2 regions of the Phenylobacterium sp. GW823-FHT02A09 genome follow, and region 2 is predicted to be linked to the other one. Evidence: predicted binding sites of a transcription regulator. Region 2 holds the regulator's gene; the other holds the start of a gene.

Region 1 (11,862 bases), on a different contig from region 2:
AGTTCGCCCTGCACGCCCCCTATGGCGGCGTGGTGCCGGAGATCGCCGCCCGCTCGCATGTCGAGACCATCGACGCCGTCGCCGCCGAGGCGATGAAGACCGCCGGCCTCGGCTACGGCGACCTCACCGGCGTCGCCGCCACCGCCGGCCCCGGCCTGGTCGGCGGGGTGATGGTCGGCCTGTCGTTCGGCAAGGCCGTCGCCCTGGCCCGCGGCCTGCCGTTGGTCGCGGTCAACCACCTGGAGGGCCACGCGGTCTCGGCCCGGCTGGCCGCCGACATCCCCTATCCGTTCCTGCTGCTGCTGGTCTCCGGCGGCCACTGCCAGCTGCTCAGCGTCGAGGGCGTCGGGGCCTGCAAGCGCCTCGGCTCGACCATCGACGACGCGGCCGGCGAGGCCTTCGACAAGATCGCCAAGTCCATGGGCCTGCCCTATCCCGGCGGCCCGGCGCTGGAAAAGATGGCCCAGGGCGGCGATCCGTCGGCCTACGACCTTCCCCGCGCCCTGCTCGGCCGCAAGGGCTTCGACTTCTCGTTCTCGGGCCTGAAGACCGCCGCCGCCCGCTTCGCCGCCACGGTCGAGACCGACGAACAGCGCCGCGACCTCGCCGCCGCGGTCCAGGCCGCCATCGCCCGCCAGCTGTCGGAGCGCACCGAGCGCGCCATGGCCGCCTACGCCGAAGCGCGCCCCGGCCAGCCCTTGCGCTTCGTCGTCGCCGGCGGCGTCGCCGCCAACACGGCGGTGCGCGCGGCCCTGCAGCAGATCGCCGACAAGCACGGCTTCTCGTTCGACGCCCCGCCGCTGGCCTACTGCACCGACAACGCGGCGATGATCGCCCTGGCCGGCGCCGAGCGCCTGGCGCTGGGCATCTCCGACCCGATGGACGCTCCGGCCCGGCCGCGCTGGCCGCTGGACCCGGAAGCGGCCGCCGCCAACCCCACCCACGCATTCGGCCGCAAGGGAGCCAAGGCATGAAGACCGCAGGCGTCATCGGCGGCGGAGCCTGGGGCACCGCGCTCGCCCTGGTCTGCGCGCGCGCCGGCCTTTCCACCACGCTCTGGGCCCGCGAGCCCGAGGTGGTCGGCGCGATCAACGAGACGCGCGAGAACAAGACCTTCCTGCCCGGCGTGGTGTTCGACGCCCCGGTCCGCGCCACCGGCGACCTCGCCGACCTGCGTGACGCCGACTTCGTGCTCAACGTCACCCCGGCCCAGCACCTCCGCTCCAGCCTCGAGGCCTTCCGCCCGCACGCCCGCGCCGGCGTGCCGATGGTGCTGTGCTCCAAGGGCGTCGAGCAGGGCTCGCTGAAGCTGATGACCGAGGTGCTCGACGAAGGCCTGCCGCAGGCCGTGCCGGCCGTGCTCTCGGGCCCCAGCTTCGCGGCCGACGTCGCCCGCGGCCTGCCGACCGCCGTCACCCTCGCCTGCCCCGACGACGAGATCGGCTTCCAGATCGCCGCCGCGCTCAGCCTGCCGACCTTCCGCCCGTACCTCGCCACCGACATGATCGGGGCCGAGATCGGCGGCGCGGTGAAGAACGTGCTGGCCATCGCCTGCGGCATTTCCGAGGGCAAGGGCCTAGGCCGCAGCGCCCACGCCGCCCTGATCACCCGCGGCTTCGCCGAGATGACCCGCATGGCCGTGGCCCTGGGCGCGGAAGCCGAGACCGTCGCCGGCCTCTGCGGCCTGGGCGACCTGGTGCTGACCTGCTCCTCGCCGCAGTCGCGCAACATGAGCGTCGGCCTGGCGCTCGGCGGCGGCCAGACCCTGGAGCAGGCCCTGGCCGGCAAGGTCTCGGTGGCCGAGGGCGTCGCCTCGGCGCCGGCCGTCGTCGCCCTGGCCCGCAAGCTGGAAGTCGAGGCCCCGATCTGCGAGGCCGTCGCCGCCATCCTGGCCGGCCAGGCCCAGGTCGACGAGGCCATCGCCGGCCTGCTGTCGCGCCCGATCAGATCCGAACGCTAGAAGGAGCGCCCGTGACCATCTTCGCCATCCACTGCCTCGACAAGCCGGCCTCGCTGGAGCTGCGGCTCGCCAATCGCGAGGCCCACCTGGCCTATGCCGGAAGCTTCAAGGCGCACATCAAGCTGGGCGGTCCACTGCTGGGCGAAGACGGCGGCATGATCGGCTCGATGCTGATCATGGAATTCGACGACATCGCCCAGGCCCGCGCCTTCTCGGCCGACGATCCCTACGCCAAGGCCGGCCTGTTCCAGCGTGTCGAGATCACCGCCTTCAAGCCGACGCTCGGCGGTTTCGCCAGCTGATGCGCGACGGCCCCGACAATCCGGCCCGGCCGGGCCCCGGCGTGACGCTCTGCGCGCTCGCCGACTTGGCCGATCCCGGCTCGAAGGGCTTTCGCTTTCGCGAGGACGGCAAGATGTTCGCCGGCTTCGTGGTGCAGGTCGGCGGGCAGATCCGCGGCTATGTCGACTCTTGCCCGCACGCCGGCTGGCCGCTGGCCGCCTGGGACGACCGCTACCTGACCCGCGAAGGCGACCTGATCCTCTGCGGCGGCCATGCGGCGCTGTTCCGCCCGCTCGACGGCCACTGCGTCGTCGGCCCCTGCGCCGACCAGAAGCTCACCCCCTGGCCGGTGCAGGTCGTGGACGGCCAGATCCTGACCGCCTGAGCCTTACCCCCGCGCCGGGAACGTCTCGGCGGCGAAGGCGGCGACGTCCTCGACCAGGCCCGCGGCGGCCAGCGCCACCAGCTCGCCGCCCTTTTCCGGGGTCGCTAGCGCCGGGTCCGAGCCCATGCGGCCGTCGGGATAGCGGGCGCGGAAATCGAGCGCCTCGCGGATCGGACCGGTCGGGGCGATCTGCGGCGAATAGTCGGCGGTCTTGATGGCGTCCGGATAGGCCCACTGGGTCACGGCGATCTCCGACGGGGTGGCGTGGCTGCCGTGGCCGACCGGGAATTGCCGCTGGGCCAGGGCGTTGACGCCCTTCAGCTCCCACCAGTTCTTCAGCTTGCAGGCGAAGCCGCGCTCGGCCTTGGCGAAGCTGGCCTCGGCGTAGAGTTCGGAGAACGCAGCCTCGATGGTGGCGACGTTGCCGCCGTGGCCGTTGAGGAAATAGATCTTCTCGAAGCCGTGGCCGGCCAGCGAGCGGCACCAGTCGCCGATCGCGGCGATGAAGGTGGTCGGGCGCAGCGAGATGGTGCCCGGGAAGCCCAGGTGGTGCTGGGCCATGCCGATGTTGAAGGTCGGGGCGATCAGCAGGTCGGAGTCCTTCTGCGCCTCGTGGGCGATGATCTCCGGGCACAGCCAGTCGGTGCCGAGCAGGCCGGTCGGCCCGTGCTGCTCGTTCGAGCCGATCGGCACGACCACCGTCTTGGAGCGTTGCAGATAGGCTTCGATCTCTTGCCAGGTCGACAGGTGCAGCAGCATTCGGAATTCCTACTCAGTCCTGCCGGGGCAGGGGGATCGGGACACACTAGCCCCCGAACGGGGCTTTGATCCAATCGGCGCGCGCCGGTGCGACGGCGTTGCGCAGGCGTCTACTCGAAATCGTCCTCGCCGACGTCGTCGGGACCGGGCTCGTAGACCAGCAGGTCGCCGGGCTGGCAGTCGAGCTCGCGGCACAGCGCCGACAGCGTCGAGAAGCGCACGGCGCGGGCCTTGCCGGTCTTCAGGATCGACAGGTTGGCGATGGTCACGCCGACGCGGTCGGCCAGCTCGGTCAGCGACATCCGCCGCTGCAAAAGGACTCGGTCGAGATTGACGCGGATCGGCATGGTCAGATCGTCAGCTCGGCTTCACGGCGCAGGCGCGCGCCCTCGCGGAACACCTCGGCCAGCACGAACACGACCAGCACCGAGAACCAGGCGGTCGGGCTGAACTCCGGCTGCGAGATCGCCGCGTCGGGCAGCGCCCAGGCGCCCAGGCCGTAGATCACATAGCGGCCGATTTCCAGGCCGGCGAGCACCAGGCCGATCACCCGCAGGCGACGCACGTTCTCGGGATGGAAGGGATCGCCGGCGGTCAGGGTGGCGAAGATCCGGCGCAGCCGCTCGACGATCACCAGCACGCCGGCGAGGTAGAGGCCGGCGGCGGCCAGGCCGCCCAGCAGCACCGGGCCGCCGGCGTCGATCTCGGTCCCGCCGCCGGTCCGGATCGACATGTTCTTGATCAGCTCGGGATTGAAGCTGAAGAGGACGGCGGCCAGCATCATCAGGCCGACGGCGCCGATGCCGATCCATAGGGCGAAGAACACCACGTCGAGGATGATCTTCAGAAAGCTCGAAACCGAGCCGGGCCCCAGGGCGCGCATCGCCGTTCTCCGTCCTCTCGCAGCGACGAGAGCTTAGGCGAAAGCCCCGCCCGTGACCAAGGCGGCGATCGGCAGGGCGGCCATCAGCACCGCGGCGATCATCAGCGTGCGGTCGAGGCCGTTCATCAGAGACACAAACATGGAGACAGTTCCTTTTCTTCTTATGTTGCAGCGCAGCATATGAAACTGCGAAGCTTGGATTTCAATAGCCAAACGCCTGTTTTCGAGCAAACGAAACATCGAAAAACGATATTAAACTTTTGCAATGCAACATGGCGGCCCCTGGCCTATGGTCCGCCGCCCGTCGTTCCGCCCCCTCGTTTCCAGGTAGAAGTCCATGGCCCTGAAGCTCGAACCCGGCGCCAAGCTGGTGGTCGCCACCCACAATCCGGGCAAGGCCCGCGAACTGGCGGCGATCCTCGACAACCGCTTCGAGCTGGTCACCGCCGGCGCGCTTGGCCTCGGCGAACCGGAGGAGACCGAGAGCACCTTCGTCGGCAACGCCCTCTTGAAGGCCCGCGCCGCCGCCGAGGCCAGCGGCCTGATCGCGCTGGCCGACGACAGCGGCCTGTCGGTGACCGCGCTCGGCGGCGCGCCCGGCATCTATTCGGCCCGCTGGGGCGGTCCGGAGAAGGATTTCGTCGGGGCCATGAAGAAGGTCGAGCAGCGGCTGGAGGAAGAAGGCGCGGACGACTTTTCGGCCTGGTTCACCTGCGCCCTGGCCGTCGCCTGGCCGGACGGCCCGGCGGTGGTGGTCGAGGGCCGGGTCGACGGGACCCTGGTGTTCCCCGGCCGCGGCGACCGCGGCCACGGCTACGACCCGATCTTCCAGGCCATCGGCGCCGACATCACCTTCGGCGAGATGGACCCCGAGGCGAAGGACCAGATCAGCCACCGCGCCCTGGCCTTCGCCCAACTGAAGGCCGCGCTGCTTTGACCGCCGACCTGGGCCTCTACATCCACTGGCCCTACTGCGCGAAGATCTGCCCCTACTGCGACTTCAACGTCTATCGCGACCGCGGCCGCGGGGACGAGCAGGCGGCCCTGGTCCGCGCCATCGCCGCCGACCTGGAGGCGCAGCGCGCCCTGACCGGCGATCGCCGGCTAGTCTCGATCTTCTTCGGCGGCGGCACCCCCTCGCTGATGGACCCGGCCGCGGCCGGCGAGCTGATCGCGCTGGCCCGCCGGCTGTGGACGCCGACCGGCGCCGTCGAGGTGACGCTGGAGGCCAATCCCACCGACGCCGAGACCGACCGCTTCGCCGCCTTCGCCGCCGCCGGGGTCGACCGCCTGTCGCTGGGCCTGCAGGCGCTGGACGACGCCAGCCTCGCCCTGCTCGGCCGCAATCACGACGCCGCCGAGGCCCGCCGCGCCGCGCAGGTCGCCGCCGCCACCTTCCCGCGGCTGTCGGTCGACCTGATCTACGCCCGCCCCGGCCAGACGCCGCAGGCCTGGGCCGACGAACTGCGCGCGGTCCTCGACCTCGGGGCCGAGCACGTCTCGCCCTACCAGCTGACCATCGAGGCCGGCACCGCCTTCGACCGCGCCGTGCGCCGCGGAACCCTGGTCCCGCCCGGCGACGAGACCGCCGCCCAGCTCTACGAGACCACCCAGGCCGTGCTCGAGGCGGCGGGCTTCACGGCCTACGAGGTCTCCAACCACGCCCGCGGCGAGGCCGCCCGCTCGCGTCACAATCTCGTCTACTGGACCGGCCAGGACTATGTCGGGGCCGGCCCCGGCGCCCACGGCCGCCTGACCCTGGACGGCGTGCGCACCGCCACCTTCGCTGCGGCCCGGCCCGCCGACTACATCGCCGCCGTCGCGGCGGGCCGCACGCCGGACGGGCGCGAGCCGCTCAGCCCCGTCGAGGCGGCCGAGGAACGCCTGCTCGCCGGCCTGCGGATCACGGAGGGCCTGGACTTCGCCGACGTCGCCGCTCTGGGCCTGACGCCCGACCACGCGAAGGTCGCCGACCTGGTCGCCGCCGGCCTCATCGCCCCCGACCGCGAGCGCCTGCGCGCCACACCGCAGGGCCGCCTGCTGCTCGACCATGTCACCTCCAGGCTTGCGACCTGAGCCATAACCGGCGAAGCCTTGCCCCCATGTCGCGTCATCCTCCCCCGCCGGCCCTGTCCGAAGCCCCGCTCGATCCGGGGCTCTACGTGGTCGCCACCCCGATCGGGAACCTGCGCGACATCACCCTGCGCGCCCTCGACGTGCTGGCCGGCTGCGACCTGGTGCTGGCCGAGGACACCCGCGTCGCCGCCAAGCTGCTGAGCGCCTACGGCCTCTCCAAGAAGGTCGAGCGCTACGACGAACACTCGGCCGAACGCAGCGGCCCCAAGGCCCTTGCGCTGCTGGCTGAGGGCGGCCGCGTCGCCCAGATCTCCGACGCCGGCACCCCGCTGGTCTCCGACCCCGGCTTCCGGCTGGTGCGCGAGGCGGTGGCCCAGGGCTCGGCGGTCCACCCGATCCCCGGCGCCTCGGCCCTGCTGGCCGGGCTGGCGGTCGCCGGCCTGCCCACCGACCGCTTCCTGTTCGCCGGCTTCCCGCCGCCCAAGAGCGCCGGTCGCAAGGCGTTCTTCGAAGAGCTGGCCGGCATCCGCGCCACCCTGGTGTTCTTCGAGGGCGGCTCGCGCCTGGCCTCCAGCCTCGCCGACATGGCCGCGGTGTTCGGCCCGCGCGAAGCGGCCGTCGGGCGGGAGCTGACCAAGCTCTACGAGACCGTCACCCGCGCGCCGCTGGACGTGCTGGCCGCCGACCCGAAGATGGACTTCCCCAAGGGCGAACTCGTGATCCTGGTCGGCCCCGGCCGTGAGGAGGCGGCCACCGCCGCCGACGCCGACACCGCCCTGGCCGACGCCCTCACCCGCCTGAAACCGGCCGACGCCGCCGCCGAAGTCGCCAAGGCGCTCGGCCTGCCGCGCCGCGATCTTTACCGCCGGGCCATGGAGCTCAAGCAGAAGTGAACCAGGTCCGCCAGGCGCGCGGGGCGGCGGCCCGGACCGCCGGACGCCGGGCGGAGGCCTGGGCGGCGCTGTGGCTGATGGCCAAGGGCTACCGCATCCTCGGCTTCCGGCTGCGCACGCCGCAGGGCGAAATCGACCTGCTGGCCCAACGCGGCCAGGTGCTGGCGGTGGTCGAGGTCAAGCAGCGCACAACGCTAGACGCCGCCCTCGAGGCGGTGTCGGAGACCCAGCGCGAGCGCCTGCGGCGGGCGGGGCGCGCAATCGCCGCACGCCGGCCGAGCTTGCAAAACCTGGCCGTTCGGCTCGATCTGATCGCCCTGGCGCCTGGACGGCTGCCTGTTCACAGTCCTGACGCCTGGAAGGGCGCATAACTCCGAGCGCGATGACCCAAGAGGACGCCGAAAACGTACTGCGCGAGGCCGGTCAGGCGCCGGACGAGAGCTTTCCGCTGCTCGACGCCGCGGTCGCCTGCGCCGTGCACGAGGATCCCGCCCGCGATCCGCGGCCGGCCCTCGACCTCGCCAAGCTGGGGGTCGAGCGGCTCTCGGCGCGGCTGCGCAACGAAAGCCCCGAGGAGGCCCTGGCCGAGACCCTGGCCGGCGATCTCGGCCTGACCGGCGACCTCCTGACCTACGATCATCCCGACAACGCCTGCGTGGTGGCGGTGGCCGAGCGCCGTCGCGGCCTGCCGGTGGCGCTGGGGGTCTTCTACCTGCACGTGGCGCGCAAGTGCGGGCTGTCGGTCCAGGGCGTCGACTTCCCCGGCCACTTCCTGCTGCGCATCGAGACCGTCGAGGGGCCGCTGGCGCTCGATCCGTTCAGCGAGGGCCGCGTGGTGCTGCCCTCCGAGCTCACGCGCCGCGCCCTGCATGCGGGCCTGACCCCCAACGTCGCCGACCGCCTCGACCGGCTGATGGCCCCGGCCAGCGACCGCGCCGTGCTGATCCGGCTGCAGAACAACGTCTTCGCCCGCGCCACCGCGGCCGGCGACTTCGGCCGCGCCGAGCGCGCCGCCCTGCGCCGCGCCCTGCTCGACCCGCTCGACCACCGCCCCTGGCTGGACGTCGCCGCCGCCCGCGAGGGCCAAGGCGCCCTGGCCGGCGCGCTGGAGGCCCTGGCCCACGCCAGCACCCTCGACGGCGGCGCGGCCCTGGCCGCCCGCGCCCAACGCGAACGCGTCCGCCTGCGGCTGAACTAGCCCGCCCCCTTGTTCGCTATCCCCGGCCGCGTATGCGCTCGGCTCGGCGCTTGTGGATGGCCGGGACCTGCCGGCCCGGTCATGACGAACCTGGCGTCGGCGTCATCCCGCGCTGGCGCTCGCCGCCCTCCCGGCCTATCTCAGACACCTTCGCCGTTCAGGAGCCTGCCATGTCGTTGAAGGTCGCCGTCCAGATGGACCCGCTCGAGGCCATCAAGATCGAAGGCGATACGACCTTCCTGATGATGCTGACGGCCCAGGCTCGCGGTCATTCGCTGTTCGTCTACACGCCCGAGCGGCTGGTGCTGGAAGAAGGCCGGGTGTTCGCCCGCGGCCGCCCGGTCACCGTCCAGGACGTCAAGGGCGACCACGCCAAGTTCGGCGACTGGGAGCTGGTCGAACTGTCCGACTTCGACGTCGTGCTGCTGCGCCAGGATCCGCCGTTCGACATGGCCTACATCACCTCGACCCACTTCCTCGACGTGATCCACCCCAAGACCCTGGTGGTGAACAACCCGACCGAGGTCCGCAACGCCCCCGAAAAGCTGTTCGTCACCGGCTTCCCCGGCGTGCAGCCGCCGACCCTGATCACCTCCGACGTCGAGGCGATCTACGCCTTCCGCGCCAAGCACGGCGACATCGTGCTCAAGCCGCTCTACGGCGGCGGCGGCTCGGGCGTGGCGCGGCTGCTGGCCGACGACCCCAATCTCGACGCCATGCTCGACCTGCACCGGATGATCGGCCGCGAGCCGGTCATCGCCCAGAAATTCATCCCCGCGGTCAGCAAGGGCGACAAGCGCATCCTGCTGGTCGACGGCGCGCCGGTCGGGGCGATCAACCGCGTGCCCGACGCCGGCCAGATTCGCTCCAACCTCGCCGTCGGCGGCCGCGCCGAGGCGGTCGAGTTGACCGCCCGCGACCGCGAGCTCTGCGAGATCATCGGCCCGGAGCTGAAGCGCCGCGGGCTAATGTTCGTAGGTATCGACGTGATCGGCGACTACCTGACCGAAATCAACGTCACCTCGCCGACCGGCGCGCGGGCGCTGGAGCGGTTCACGGGCGTCAATGCGACGGCGATTCTTTGGGACGCTATTGAAGCCGCCCGCACAACGGCTTAGGTTGCAACTCCAAGAGACACGCATAAGTCGCGGAATCGTCTCATCTTCCTGAAAAGTTCGACTTTTGTTCTTGATCCGGCCCGCGCGGCGTGCTGGGCTTGTGGATAAGTTGAGCCATTTCTAGGGGTTGGCATGGCTTCCCGTGTCGTCACCGTAGCCTTTCAGGGCGTCGAGGCCCGGCGCGTCGACGTCGAGGTCCAGCTGACCACCGGCGAGGTGAAGTTCATGCTGGTCGGGCTCGGCGACAAGGCCGTCGCCGAAAGCCGCGAGCGGGTCCGCGCCGCCTTCGCCGGCCTCGGCCTGGCCATGCCCAGCCGCCGGATCATCGTCAATCTGGCCCCCGCCGACCTGCCCAAGGAGGGCAGCCACTACGACCTGCCGATCGCCCTGGCGGTGATGGCCTCGATGGGAGTGCTGCCGCCCGACGCCCTGACTGAGTGGGCCGCGATCGGCGAGCTCTCGCTCGACGGCCGCATCGTCGCCGTCGCCGGAGCCCTGCCTGCGGCCGTGGCGGCCGGCGGCATGGGGCTCGGGCTGATCTGCCCGGAGGCCTCGGGGCCGGAAGCCGCCTGGGCCGGCGACACCCGCGTGCTGGCCGCGCCGTCGCTGGTGGCCGTCGTCAACCACTTCCGCGGAACCCAGGTCCTCGCCCCGCCCAAGCCCGGCGCCATGCTCGACGGCGAGCGGGTCCCCGACCTGCGCGACGTCAAGGGCCAGGAGAACGCCAAGCGCGCCTTGGAGATCGCGGCCGCCGGCGGCCATAACCTGCTGTTCTGCGGCCCGCCCGGCTCTGGCAAGTCGATGATGGCGGCGCGGCTGCCGGGTCTGCTGCCGCCGCTGTCGCCGGCCGAGCTGCTCGAAACCTCGATGGTCCATTCGGTGGCCGGTCTGATCGCCAAGGGCGAACTGACCCGCGCCCGGCCGTTCCGCACCCCGCACCACTCGGCCAGCATGGCCGCGCTCACCGGCGGCGGTCTGCGGGTCAGGCCCGGGGAGGTGTCCCTGGCCCACAACGGCGTGCTGTTCCTCGACGAGCTGCCGGAGTTCTCGGCCCAGGCGCTCGACAGCCTGCGCCAGCCGCTGGAGACCGGCGAGGTCGTCGTCGCCCGCGCCAACGCCCACGTCCGCTATCCGGCCCGCTTCCAGCTGGTCGCCGCCCAGAACCCCTGCAAGTGCGGAATGGGCGGCGCCGGCCGCGGCGCCTGCGGGCGCGCGCCGCGCTGCCAGACCGACTACCAGATGAAGGTCTCGGGCCCGTTCATCGACCGCATCGACCTGCAGGTCGACGTGCCGCCGGTCAGCGCCGCAGACCTCGCCCTGCCTTCGCCGGCCGAGGGCACCCGCGAGGCCGCCGCGCGGGTCGCCCAGGCCCGCGCCCTGCAGGCCGAACGCGCCGGCGCCGACGGCGCGCCGCTCAACGCCCGCGCCGAGGGCGACTTTCTGGAGAAGATCGCCGATCTCGCGCCCGACGCCCGCACGCTGCTGGCCCGGGCGGCCGAGGCCGGCGGCCTGACCGCCCGCGGCTGGACCCGCACCCTGCGCCTGGCCCGCACCATCGCCGACCTGGAAGGGGCCGGCCCGGTGCGCCGCGCCCACGTCGCCGAGGCGCTGATCTATCGCCGCGCCGGCCAGCCCGGCGATCTCGTTCGCGCCTGACAGCCCCGGCGTCCGCGCCGCCGGCCTCCGCAATGTCCCGGATGGCGCGCCCCGGCGCCTGACCGATACTCGGCCCTGCCCGGCCGCTTCCCGCGCCGGGATGGGACCTCGGCATGCGCCTGAGCCGTCAACCCGCCTTCGACGACGCCCAGCGCGCCCGTGCCGCCCGGGTGCTGACGCTCGAGGTGGTGTTCTCGACCACCTGCGACGTGATGATGCGCGGGGTTCTGCTCACCGCCTTCGCCCTCAGCATGGGGGCTAGCAACGCGCTGATCGGCGTGCTGGCGGCCGTCGGCTTCTGGTCGCAGCTGCTGCAGGGTCCAGGCGTCATTCTCATCGAGCGCCTGCGGCGGCGGCGAACGATCGCCGTCGTCGCCTCGCTGGTCTCGGCGATCGCGCCGGCGACGCTGGCGGCCCTGGCCTTCGCCGCGCAGGGTTCGGCCGCACGCACCGGCCTGGTGTTGGCGGTGGCGCTCTACACCGGGGCCGGGGCGATCGGCGGCTGCGCCTGGAACGCCTGGGTGCGCGACGCGATCGCCGACGACCAGCGCGGCCGCTTCAACGGCCGCCGCTCCAGCTTGGGATCGGCCGTCGGCGTGGTCGCCGGGCTGCTGGCCGCCTGGCTCCTCGACCGCGTGCCCGAGGGCGCGGA
Region 2 (11,862 bases):
ACCGACGACGGCGAGGTCATGGGCTTCCAGCACAAGACCAAGCCGGTGCACGGCGTGCAGTTCCACCCCGAATCCATCGCCACCGAAGGCGGCCACGCCATGCTGGCCAACTTCCTCAAGCTCGCGGGCGTCCCGCCCCTGGTCGACGCCTAAGACATGTCCGACGCCTTCAAGCCGCTCCTGGGCCGCCTCGCGGATGGCGGGACCCTGACCGAAGACGACGCCGGCGAGTTCTTCGCCGCCTGCCTGCGCGGCGAGCCGACCCCGGCCCAGGTCGCCGCCGCCGTCACCGCCATGCGCATGCGCGGCGAGACCACCGGCGAGATCACCGCCTGCGCCCGCGCCATGCGCAAGGCCGCCGTCACCCTGGACCATCCGTTCCAGGTGATGGACGTCTGCGGCACCGGCGGTGACGGCCTGCACACCCTGAACGTCTCCACCGCCGTCGCCTTCGTCTGCGCCGGCGGCGGCCTGAAGATCGCCAAGCACGGCAACCGCGCGGTGTCCTCGCGCTCGGGCGCCGCCGACGTGCTGACCGAGCTGGGCGTCAATCTGGCCGCCACCGCCGAACAGCAGCTGCGCGCCCTGGACGAGGCCAATGTCGCGTTCTTCTTCGCCCCGGCCCACCACAGCGCCATGCGCCACGTGGCCCCGATCCGCACCGACCTGGGCTTCCGCACCATCTTCAACCTGCTGGGCCCGCTGACCAATCCGGCCAACGCCCAGCGCCAAGTCATGGGCGTGTTCGCCGATCGCTGGGTCGAGCCGCTGGCCCGCGTGCTCGGCGCGCTCGGCGCCGAACGGGCCTGGGTCGTGCACGGCGGCGGTCTCGACGAGATGACCACCACGGGCGAGACCAGCGTCGCTGAATATCGCGACGGCCAAGTGCGGCTGTTCACGATCACCCCGGAGGCCGTCGGCCTGCCGCGTTCGGCGCTGGCCGACCTGACCGGCGGCGCGCCGGCTCACAACGCCGTCGCCCTGCGCGAACTGCTGGACGGCGCCCAGGGCGCATATCGCAACATCGTGCTGCTGAACGCCGCCGCCGCCTTTCTGGTCGGCGAACAGGTCGAGACGCTGCGCGAAGGCGTCGAACTGGCCGGCCAGATCATCGACGACGGCCGCGCCAAGGCCGCCTTGGACAAGCTGGTCGAGGTGACCGCGCCATGAGCGACATCCTCGACAAGATCGCCGCCTACAAGCGCGAGGAAGTCGCCGAGCGGAAAGCCCAGCGGACCCTGGCCGACCTCGAAGCCGCCGCCCAGGCCGCCTCTGCGCCGCGCGGCTTCCGCGCCGCGCTCGAGCGCGCCCACTCGCCCGGCAAGCTGGCGCTGATCGCCGAGATCAAGAAGGCCTCGCCGTCCAAGGGCCTGATCCGCGAGGACTTCGATCCGCCGGCGCTGGCCAAGGCCTACGAGGCCGGCGGCGCGGCCTGCCTGTCGGTGCTGACCGACGGACCGAGCTTCCAGGGCGCGGACGCGTTCCTGGCCGCCGCGCGCGACGCTGTCGCCCTGCCCGCCCTGCGCAAGGAATTCCTGGTCGATCCCTGGCAGGTCGTCGAGGCCCGCGGCTTGGGCGCCGACGCGATCCTGGTGATCATGGCCATGGTCGACGACGCGCTCGCCGCCGACCTGATGTCGGAAGCCGCCCGCCTGGGCATGGACGCGCTGGTCGAGGTCCACGACGAGGACGAGATGGTCCGCGCCGGCAAGCTCGGCGCGACCCTGGTCGGCGTGAACAACCGCAATCTGCGCACCTTCGAGACCGATCTCGCCATCACCGAGCGGCTGGCCGACGCCACGCCCGACAACGCCCTGCTGGTCACTGAGAGCGGCATCTTCACGCCACTGGACGTCACCCGGCTGGAACGCTGCGGCGCGAGCGCGATGCTGGTCGGCGAAAGCCTCATGCGGCAGGCCGACGTCGCCGCAGCGACCCGCGCCCTGCTCGGCTGAGTCGGGCTCCGGCCCCTTCAAGCGATCGAAAAAGCCTAGCTTTTCAAAGGCTCCACGGTAACTTGACATTAACCCAGAACACCTAGAGAACATTCGTGACGTTAGCGCTTTGTTCTCAAGGGCTCGACAGCCATGCTCACCCGTAAGCAACACGAACTTCTCATGTTTATCCATGAGCGGATCAAGGAAACCGGGGTCTCGCCGTCCTTCGACGAGATGAAGGAGGCGCTGGACCTGGCCTCCAAGTCGGGCATTCACCGGCTGATCACGGCGCTCGAGGAGCGCGGCTTCCTGCGCCGCCTGCCGCACCGGGCCCGCGCGCTCGAAGTCGTCAAGCTGCCGCAGCAGGCGACCACCGCGGCCCCGCCCAAGGGCCGCTCGCCGTTCAAGCCGCAGTTGGTCGAAGGCGCCGGCGACGCTCCGGTGATGCCGATCGCCAACGACACCCGCGAACTGCCGATCCTCGGCCGCATCGCCGCCGGTACGCCGATCGAGGCGATCCAGCAGGAACGCGACCGGATCCCGGTGCCGGAGACCATCCTCGGCGCCGGCGAGCACTTCGTGCTCGAGATCGCCGGCGACTCGATGATCAACGCCGGCATCCTCGACGGCGACTATGTGGTGATCCGCAAGACCGACACCGCCAATTCCGGCGACATCGTCGTCGCCCTGGTGATGGGCGAGGAAGCCACCCTCAAGCGCCTGCGCAAGAAGGGCGCGTCGATCGCCCTGGAGGCCTCGAACCCGGCCTACGAGACCCGCATCTTCGGTCCCGATCAGGTGCAGGTGCAGGGCCGTCTCGTCGGCCTGATTCGCCGCTACCACTGACGGCGTCAGCGGCTCCAGGGCCGCTGGCCGCGCAGGTCCTGCGCCCAGACGATCCGCCAGCCATCGGCCGTCCGATAGAGTTCGGCCGATCCTCCGCGTTGGAAGTCGGCGTCGGTGAGGGTGAGCGCCTTCGGACAGGGCGGCGCCTGACCGCGGATAACGACGATCTCAGCCCACTGGCAGAACAACGGCTGCTTCTTTTCGATCGTCGAGGCCCGGCGCGTGAAGATCGCAGCGATGCGCGCGTCCTTGCTCGCCTGCAGCGGCGCGCAGGACCAGCGGTCGCAGTCATAGCCGCCATCGCGAGCGTCGGCGTCCGCCACCGTCAGACCCCGCCGCCGCGACCAGAGTTCGGCGGCGAACAGCTTGGCGTCGGGACGTAGCAACACCGCCTCGTCGCCACGCCTCACGGCGACCGCCGAACCATCGGCGGAGATCCACGCGTCCGGCGCAGGCGGCCGCGGACAGAGCCATACGGCCAGCGCCAGCGGCAGCCCCAACCAGCGCAACGGCCCCTTCCACAGACATAGCCACAGCACCCCGACGAACGCCGCCGGCAGGGTCCAGGCCGGCGCGCTCGCGAAGATCCGCTGGCTGCCGGGCATCCCCGCGACCCACGAAGCGATCATGTTCATGGTGTCGATGGCCAGGCCGGCCGCCGCCAGAGGGAGGCCGCCCAATCCCAGCGGCGCGAGCACCGCCCCGATCGCCAGGGCAGGCATCATCAGGAACGAGGTGATCGGCGCGGTCAGCAGGTTGGCGACCAGGCCGAAAGTCGAGACCCGGTTGAAGTGCTGCATGGCGAACGGCCCGGTCGCCAATCCCGCCACGAAGCTCGCGCCGATGCTGGCCGCGGTCCACACGCCGAGCGCCTGCACCACGCGGATCGGCCAGGGCGTGTTGATTTCGGTCGGCGGCCTTGGCCAGGCCTCGGCCAGCGCGACGAGCGCGGCCGTCGCCGCGAACGACATCTGAAAGCCCGGGGCGGCCACCGCTTCAGGCTGCAGCGCCATGATCACCAGGGCGGCGATCGCCAGGGTGTGCAGGCTGATCGCGCGTCGATCGACGAGGATCGCCAGGAACGCCGCGCCGGCGGTGATCGCCGCCCGCTCGGCCGGCGCCGGCGCGCCGGAGATCACCAGATAGAGCGTGACGGCGGACAGGCCCGCGGCCGCCGCCACCTTCTTGGACGACACGCGCAACGCAGCCCACGGCCAGGCCGCGATTCCCAGACGCACCGCCGCGAAAGTGAAGCCGCCGACGATCGCCATGTGCAGGCCCGAGATCGAGATGATGTGCGCCAGGCCCGATGCGCGCAGATCCTCGACCTGCTCCTTCGGCACGAATGCCTCGTGACCGCTGATCATCGCCGCCGCCAGGCCGCCGCTCTCGACGCCCATCTCCTCGACGATCCGCTGGGCCAGCGCCCAGCGGATCGCGTTGACCTTCATCTCCAAGGCGAGACGCCACGGCGGCGGCGCTGCGGCGATCGGCTCGACCGACGTCAGCGCAAATCCGACGCCGCCGACGCCGTCGAAGAACGCGTCGCGGGCGAAGTCGTAGGACCCGGGGCTGGCGGGCGGCGGCGGCGCATTGACCATGCCCTTCAGCGAGATCGCGGAGCCAGGCGCCGGCAGAATATCGTCGTCGCGCAACGTCACGCGAATCCGGATCGGCGTTTCCTCCGGCGCCAGGCCGCTGATACGGATCGGCGCGATGAGCAGCCGCGGCCCGCCCTGGCCCGGGCTCGCCACATCGACGACGAATCCCTCGATCAGCCGCACACCGCCTCCAGCCGGCGCGATCGGCGCCCGAACCGCTTGGGTGCGAAGCTTGGCCGCGGCGAATCCGCCCAGCGCGAACGCCGTCAGTACGAGCAGCACGACCGCCGGCCGGCCGAGCGTCAGGCGCGATACGCCCGCCAGGATCAGCGCGGCCGCCGCCAGCAGCCCATAGGCCACCAACGCCAGCGGTTCGGATGGGAGCGCCAGATTGATTGCGGCCCCGGCGCCGAACGCGACGGGCGTCCAGAGACTGATCGGTTGCACGGAGGCTTGATCGACAAACCATGTTGCGATGCGGCGAAGGCTAGGACGTGGCGAAAAGGGCGTGTTAAGAGGCGCCGCGCGCACGTCAGGCGCGCCTGCTGCAGACATAGCTTCAATCTCGATGTCCGACCGTCCCGTCGTCACCCGGATCGCCCCCTCGCCCACCGGCTCCATGCACATTGGCACGGCCCGGACGGCGCTTTTCAACTGGCTTTATGCAAAGCACACCGGCGGCCAGTTCCTGCTGCGCATCGAGGACACCGACCGCGAGCGTTCGACCGAAGCCGCGGTGAAGGTCATTTTCGACGGCCTCGACTGGCTGGGGCTGAAGCCCGACGCCGCGCCGGTGTTCCAGTTCGCGCGCGCCGATCGCCACCGCGAAGTCGTGGCCGAGATGCTGGCCCGTGGCGGCGCCTACCGCTGCTACATGACCCCCGCGGAGCTTGAGATCGAGCGCGAAGCTGCGCGCGCCGAGGGCCGCGTGATCCGCTCGCCGTGGCGCGACCGCACCGACGCCGGCAACTACGACGAGGCCCAGCCCTACGTCGTGCGCTTGAAGAGCCCGCTCGAAGGCGAGACCGTGATCGCCGACGAGGTGAAGGGCCAGGTCACGTTCCAGAACAAGACCCTGGACGACCTGATCCTGCTGCGCTCGGACGGCACGCCGACCTACAACCTCGCCGTCGTGGTCGACGATCATGACATGGGCATCACCCATGTGATCCGCGGCGACGACCATCTGAACAACGCCGCCCGTCAGACTCTGATCTACCAGGCGATGGGCTGGGAAGTTCCGGTCTGGGCGCACCTGCCGCTGATCCACGGCCCGGACGGAACCAAGCTGTCCAAGCGCCACGGGGCGCAGGCGGTCAGCGAATTCGACGACATGGGCTACCTGCCCGAAGCCATGCGCAACTACCTGGCCAAGCTCGGCTGGGGCCATGGCGACGACGAGATCTTCTCCGACGAGCAGGCGATCAGCTGGTTCGACGTCAAGGACGTGGTCGGCGCCCCCGCCCGCCTCGACTGGGACAAGCTGAACCACCTGAACAACCACTATATCCGTCAGGCCGAACCGGCCCGGCTGGCCAAGCTGGTCGTCGGCATCCACAAGAGCCGCGACTTCCCGCTGCACGACGGCGACGAGGCGATCATCGAGCGCACCGTGCCGCTGGTGCGCGACGGCGCCAAGACGATGCCGGAACTGGCCGACGCGACGGTCTTCGCTCTCAAGCGCCGTCCGCTGGAACTTCCGGAAAAGGCCAAGGGCCTGCTGACCGACGAGACCCGCGCGCGGCTGAGCCGCCTGCGCGAGCACCTCGACGGCCAAGCCGATTGGACGGTTCCGGCGCTCGAAGCGGCGCTTCGCGGCTTCGCCGAATCCGAGGGCGTGGGCATGGGCAAGTTCGGCCCAGCCTTACGTGGCGTCCTCTCTGGAGGGTCCCCGGCTCCTGATCTGGCCGGAGCCCTTGTGAGCCTTGGAAAACCGGAAAGTTTGGGGCGCCTCGACGACGCGCTTTCACAGTCCGCATAAGGCGCTATAAGGCACCCTGAAACGGGCGTTTAACTCCTGCAAGACGGAAGGAATGGCATGGGCGATACGGCTAAGGTGAGTTTCGACGGCAAGTCGGTCGAGCTGCCGATCCTCAAGGGCACGGACGGCCCCGCCGTCGTGGATATCCGAAAACTCTACGCCGAGGCCGACGTCTTCACTTACGACCCGGGCTTCACGTCGACGGCGAGCTGCGAAAGCAAGATCACCTTCATCGACGGCGACAAGGGCGTGCTGCTGCATCGCGGTTACCCGATCGATCAGCTGGCCGAGAAGTCGAGCTTCCTCGAAGTCTGCTACCTCCTGCTGAACGGCGACCTGCCGAACGCCAAGGAGTTCGAGACCTTCGAGCACAACATCACCTATCACACGATGCTGCACGAGCAGTTCGATAGGTTCTTCATGGGCTTCCGTCGCGACGCCCACCCGATGGCCATCATGGTCGGCGCCGTCGGCGCTCTCTCGGCCTTCTATCACGACAGCACCAACATCGATGATCCGGAACAGCGGATGATCTCGTCGCATCGGCTCATCGCCAAGATGCCGACGATCGCCGCGCGCGCCTTCAAGTACTTCAAGGGCCAGCCGTTCGTGCATCCGCGCAACGACCTGTCCTACTCGGAGAACTTCCTGCGCATGTGCTTCTCGGTCCCGGCCGAGGACTGGAAGCCGAATCCGGTGCTGACCCGCGCCATGGACCGCATCTTCATCCTGCATGCGGACCACGAACAGAACGCCTCGACCTCGACCGTCCGCCTGGCCGGTTCGTCGGGCGCCAACCCGTTCGCCTGCATTGCGGCCGGCATCGCCTGCCTCTGGGGCCCGAGCCACGGCGGCGCGAACGAAGAAGCGCTGAACATGCTCAAGGAAATCGGCTCGGTGGAGAACATCCCCGAGTACGTCCAGGGCGTGAAGGACCGTCGCTATCGCCTGATGGGCTTCGGCCACCGGGTCTATAAGAACTACGACCCGCGCGCGACCGTGATGCAGAAGACCTGCCACGAAGTGCTCGCCGAAGTCGGCCACGGGGATGACCCGCTGCTGAAGGTCGCGATGGAGCTGGAAAAGGTCGCCCTGAGCGATCCGTACTTCATCGAACGCAAGCTCTACCCGAACGTCGACTTCTACTCGGGCATCACCCTGCGCGCCCTCGGCTTCCCGCCGGAGATGTTCACCGTGCTGTTCGCTCTGGCCCGCACCGTGGGCTGGATCAGCCAGTGGAAGGAAATGATCGAGGATCCGTCGCAGAAGATCGGCCGTCCGCGCCAGATCTACACGGGCGCCGGTCCGCGCGACTACGTCGCGGTCGACAAGCGCTAAGCGCGATCGACATCGAAAGACATCAGCCCCGTCCGGTTCGCCGGGCGGGGTTTTTGTTTGGCGCCTAGGTATACGCCTAGGTTGCGACGCACGGCGATGCTCGTAGGGTTTGCTCCGCCAACCCGCATGAGGAGCACGCCCATGGCGTTCATGGCGAAGCTGAACGAGCCCCAGATCACCCGCGACATGTACGAGCTGGTCCGGGCCGAGATCGATTGGGATCACAACCCGCCTGCCGGCTGCCTGCTGCACATCGCCTCGTTCGACGAGGCTGGAGCGCACACGGTCGACATCTGGGACAACGAGGAAGACCTGAAGGACTACCTGGAAGACCGCTTCATGCCGGCCTTGCGCAAGCTGGGTCTGGGGCCGGTCAATCCCACGTGGTCGGAGCTGCATGTCTGCGCGGCGGCCCCCGGGATCCAGCAGTACGTGCTGGACGCCGCGCCGCTACGCTCGCGACCCGAGCACTTCCAGAACGGCGTCGGCCGCCACGTCTGACGGGTCGGCCCCGCCGCGGCCCATCTTCTGCAGGGCCGCCGTCTGGGCTTCGATCTGCCGCTCGCGCAGCGCCGGATCGTCGAGGCGCAGCGCCACCTCGCGCGCGAGCGCCGGCCCGTTGCAGTCGTCCTGCACCAGTTCTGGCGCGACGAAGTCCTTCGCCGCGATGTTGAACAGGGTGATGTAGGGCGTGCGGATCAGCCGCTTGAGGATCGCGTGGGTCATTGCGCCCAGGCGGTAGCCGACGACGATCGGCACGCCGGCCAGCGCCAGCTCGGTCGTGACCGTGCCCGAGCAGGCCAGCGCCACGGTCGCGGCCTTCATGGCGTCGAGCTTGGCGCCCTCGCCTTCGACCACATGCGCCCAGCCTGACGCCTGTTCCTTGACGCTTGCGGCCACCGTCGGCGCCGCCGGGATGATCACCTGCAGGTCGGGGCGCGCGGCCTTGAGGATCGCCACGGCGTCGGCGAACGGCGGCAGCACCCGGCTGATCTCCCCCGGCCGGCTGCCCGGCAGCACCAGCAACACCGGCGCTTCGGAGGCGATCCCCAGTTGCGCCCGCAGCCGCCCGCCGTCCGCCTGCGAGAAGTCGAGCGTCAACGCCGAGTTGCCGACGAAGGTCACCGGCAGACCCTCGGCCTCGAAGTACGGCGCGTCGAACACATGGATCGACAGCAGATGGTCGACGGTCGCCGCCAGGGTCTTGGCCCGGCCCGGACGCGTCGCCCACACCTGGGGCGCGACGTACTTGATGAGCGGCAGTTTCGGGTCGAGCTTGCGCAGCTGCTGCGCCACCCGCAGCGTAAAGCCCCAGGAGTCGATCAGGACCACCACGTCGGGCTTCTCGCGCTTGGCCAGGGCGACGGTGTCCTCGACCCGCGCCACGACCTTGCGATAGGCCAGCAGGCCCTCCAGAAGCCCCAGGATCGACAGCTGCGCGATGTCGAACGGGCTCTGCACGCCCTCGGCCGCCATCTTGGCCCCGCCGACCCCGACGAAGCGCACGCCCTCGCCCAGCCGTGCGCGCAGCGCCCGCGCCAGGCCCGCGCCGCGGTCGTCCCCCGACGCCTCGGCCGCGACCAGCATGACGCACAGCGGCTTGCTCACGGCGCGATCGAGGGGTCGACGCCCACCACGAAGATGCCGAGCTCGTCGGCCAGGGCGATCACCGCCTCGCGGTCGAGCACCAACAGCCGCCCGACCTCCCCCGCCACGCCGGCCAGGCCCGCCTGGGCCGCCCGCTGGATGGTGTTGAGGCCGATGGTCGGCAGGTCGATACGCGTCTCCTGGATCGGCTTGGGCGCCTTGGCCAGCACGCCGCGCGGCGCGTCCGCGCTCCCGCGGATGTTGCGCGGCAGCTCGGCCACGCGGCGCAGCATGGCGTCGGTGCCTTCTTGCGCCTCGACCGCCAGCACCAGGCCGTCGCAGACGACCGCGCCCTGCCCCACGTCCAGCTGCCCGATGGCCCGCGCCACCCGCAGCGCATGCTGGACGTCGGCCATCTGCTCGTCGCTGGGCGTGACGGCGCCCAGCGCGCCGGCGGCCAGGGTCAGGTCGCCCATCACCTCGTGCGCGCCTTCGACGACGAAGCCTTCCTTCTCGAACTCGCCGAGCAACTGGCGCAGCAGCGCGTCGTCGCCCTGCCGCGCCGCAGCGATCACGCCAGGCAAAGCCATGAGGCCGCGAAGGTCGGGGGTCAGCGACTTGAAGTCGGGTCGGTCGACGGTGCCGACCAGCGTCACCGCCTGACAGCCGGCCCGCTTCAACGCCTTGAAGCACTTGCCGAGTTCAGCGATGCCGATGTCCTCACCCGGGAACCGGGCGATCTCTTCGCCGGCGAACCCCTTGAGACGGACGATGAAGAACGGGCGTCCGGCGCGTTCGCAGTACTGCGCGATCTCGACCGGCAGATTCCCGCCGCCCGCAATCAGCCCGAGCTTCTGCACGGACTAGACCTCCCGCTCCGGCAGGCAGAGCGGCCGGCTGGCGTCGGCGCGGATGAAGTCGACAATCTCCATGACCTCGGGGGAGCCCGAATAGGTCTCCACCGTGTCGTCGAGCCGCTCCTGGAAGGTGCCTTCGTCGGCGAACAGCATCCGATAGGCCGCGCGCATGGTGTTGATCGTCTCGCGGCTGAAGCCGCGGCGCTTCAGGCCCAGCAGGTTCAGGCCTTCGAGGTGGGCGTGGTTGCCCCACACCGAACCGTAGGGGATGACGTCCTTCACGACGGCGGCCAGGCCGCCGACCATGGCGTGCCGTCCGACGCGGGTGCGCTGGTGCACCGCCGCCAGACCGCCGACGATCACGAAGTCGGCGATGTCGCAGTGCCCGCCCAGCGTCGCCTGCTTGGTCAGGATCACCTGGTCGCCGACGATGCAGTCGTGCCCGACGTGGCTTTCGATCATGTAGAAGCCGTCGGAGCCGACCTTGGTCATTCCGCCGCCGCCGACGGTGCCCGTGTTCATCGTCGCGTGCTCGCGGATGATGTTGCGATCGCCGATGATCAGCTGCGTCGGCTCGCCTTTGTAGGCGGTGTGCTGCGGGGGCCCGCCCAGCATGGCGAACGGGTAGACCGCATTGCCCTCGCCGAGCGACGTCACGCCGTCGACGACGACATGCGAGAAGAGCTTGGTGCCCGCCCCGATCTTCACATCGGGCCCCACGGTGCAGAACGGACCGATCACGACCCCGTCGGCCAGCTGGGCCTTGGGGTGGACGACGGAGCTGGGATGGACGTCGATGCTCATGGGGTCTCCACCAGCATGGCCGCGAACTCCGCTTCAGCAGCGGTCTTGTCGCCGACCATGGCCTTGCCTTCGAACTTGAAGAGCCCCCCGCGGGCGCGCAGCACCTTGACGTGCATGCGCAGCACGTCGCCCGGCCGCACCGGCTGCCGGAAGCGGCAGTTGTCGACCGAGGTGAACAAAATCGTCTTGCCGGCGCGATCGACGTTCAGCGTCTTCGACATCAGCACCGCGCCGGTCTGGGCCATGGCCTCGACGATCAGCACGCCGGGCATCACCGCGTATTCCGGGAAGTGGCCCTGGAAGAACGGCTCGTTGATGGTCACGCACTTGATGCCGACGATCGACTCGTTGGGCCGATACTCTTCGGCGCGATCGACCAGCAGGAACGGATAGCGATGCGGGATCCGCTCCATGATCTCCGCGATGTCGATCGAGACCTCGGCTGTCGCCACGTCGTTGCTCATTTGTCGGTCCCCTTGCGGTTGGCGGAGCGCGACAGCCAAGCCACCTCCCGCATCCAGCGTCGAATGGGTTGTCCAGGAACCCCGCCCCAGGTTTCGCCGGCCGGAATGTCCCGGAACACGCCGGCCGCGGCGGCCACCTGGGCGCCGTCGCCGATGTTCACGTGGTCGGCCACCCCTGCGCGACCGCCGAAGGCCGCTCCGTCGCCGATCACGACGCTGCCAGAAATGCCGGTGTGCGCAGCCATGACGCAGTTCCGTCCCACACGCACGTTGTGGGCGATCTGCACCAGGTTGTCGATCTTGGTGTTCTCACCGATCACCGTGTCGTCGAACGCGCCACGGTCGATGCAGGTGTTGGCGCCGATGGTCACGCCGTCCTGCAGGATGACCCGGCCCAACTGCGGAATGTCGACGACGCCGGTGGCGCCTCCGGCCGCCCCGAAACCG

Evidence for each region. Region 2 encodes LexA, which represses DNA repair genes until DNA is damaged. Its sites were predicted from a motif close to ATGTTCNCNANNTGTTCT; they were not measured.
Region 1: the regulator LexA is predicted to act here: its motif matches at 9,608-9,625, upstream of AC1Q87_RS10810 (YifB family Mg chelatase-like AAA ATPase).

Annotation. Positions count from the first base shown of each region.
Region 1 covers NZ_JBXAJZ010000002.1:718,454-730,315, forward strand. Annotated here, with positions in the region: gene tsaD (tRNA (adenosine(37)-N6)-threonylcarbamoyltransferase complex transferase subunit TsaD) at 1-974, shown strand, start outside; gene AC1Q87_RS10750 (NAD(P)H-dependent glycerol-3-phosphate dehydrogenase) at 971-1,960, shown strand; gene AC1Q87_RS10755 (YciI family protein) at 1,972-2,262, shown strand; gene AC1Q87_RS10760 (Rieske (2Fe-2S) protein) at 2,262-2,627, shown strand; gene AC1Q87_RS10765 (creatininase family protein) at 2,631-3,386, opposite strand; gene AC1Q87_RS10770 (helix-turn-helix domain-containing protein) at 3,497-3,733, opposite strand; gene AC1Q87_RS10775 (DUF2975 domain-containing protein) at 3,736-4,269, opposite strand; gene rdgB (RdgB/HAM1 family non-canonical purine NTP pyrophosphatase) at 4,607-5,206, shown strand; gene hemW (radical SAM family heme chaperone HemW) at 5,203-6,345, shown strand; gene rsmI (16S rRNA (cytidine(1402)-2'-O)-methyltransferase) at 6,372-7,238, shown strand; gene AC1Q87_RS10795 (YraN family protein) at 7,235-7,609, shown strand; gene AC1Q87_RS10800 (transglutaminase family protein) at 7,621-8,436, shown strand; gene gshB (glutathione synthase) at 8,607-9,554, shown strand; gene AC1Q87_RS10810 (YifB family Mg chelatase-like AAA ATPase) at 9,687-11,210, shown strand; gene AC1Q87_RS10815 (MFS transporter) at 11,324-11,862, shown strand, end outside.
Region 2 covers NZ_JBXAJZ010000001.1:588,297-600,158, reverse strand. Annotated here, with positions in the region: gene AC1Q87_RS03115 (anthranilate synthase component II) at 1-153, shown strand, start outside; gene trpD (anthranilate phosphoribosyltransferase) at 157-1,170, shown strand; gene trpC (indole-3-glycerol phosphate synthase TrpC) at 1,167-1,955, shown strand; gene lexA (transcriptional repressor LexA) at 2,088-2,783, shown strand; gene AC1Q87_RS03095 (ComEC/Rec2 family competence protein) at 2,789-4,831, opposite strand; gene gltX (glutamate--tRNA ligase) at 4,953-6,365, shown strand; gene gltA (citrate synthase) at 6,423-7,703, shown strand; gene AC1Q87_RS03080 (hypothetical protein) at 7,845-8,204, shown strand; gene lpxB (lipid-A-disaccharide synthase) at 8,154-9,311, opposite strand; gene lpxI (UDP-2,3-diacylglucosamine diphosphatase) at 9,308-10,150, opposite strand; gene lpxA (acyl-ACP--UDP-N-acetylglucosamine O-acyltransferase) at 10,154-10,951, opposite strand; gene fabZ (3-hydroxyacyl-ACP dehydratase FabZ) at 10,948-11,415, opposite strand; gene lpxD (UDP-3-O-(3-hydroxymyristoyl)glucosamine N-acyltransferase) at 11,412-11,862, opposite strand, start outside.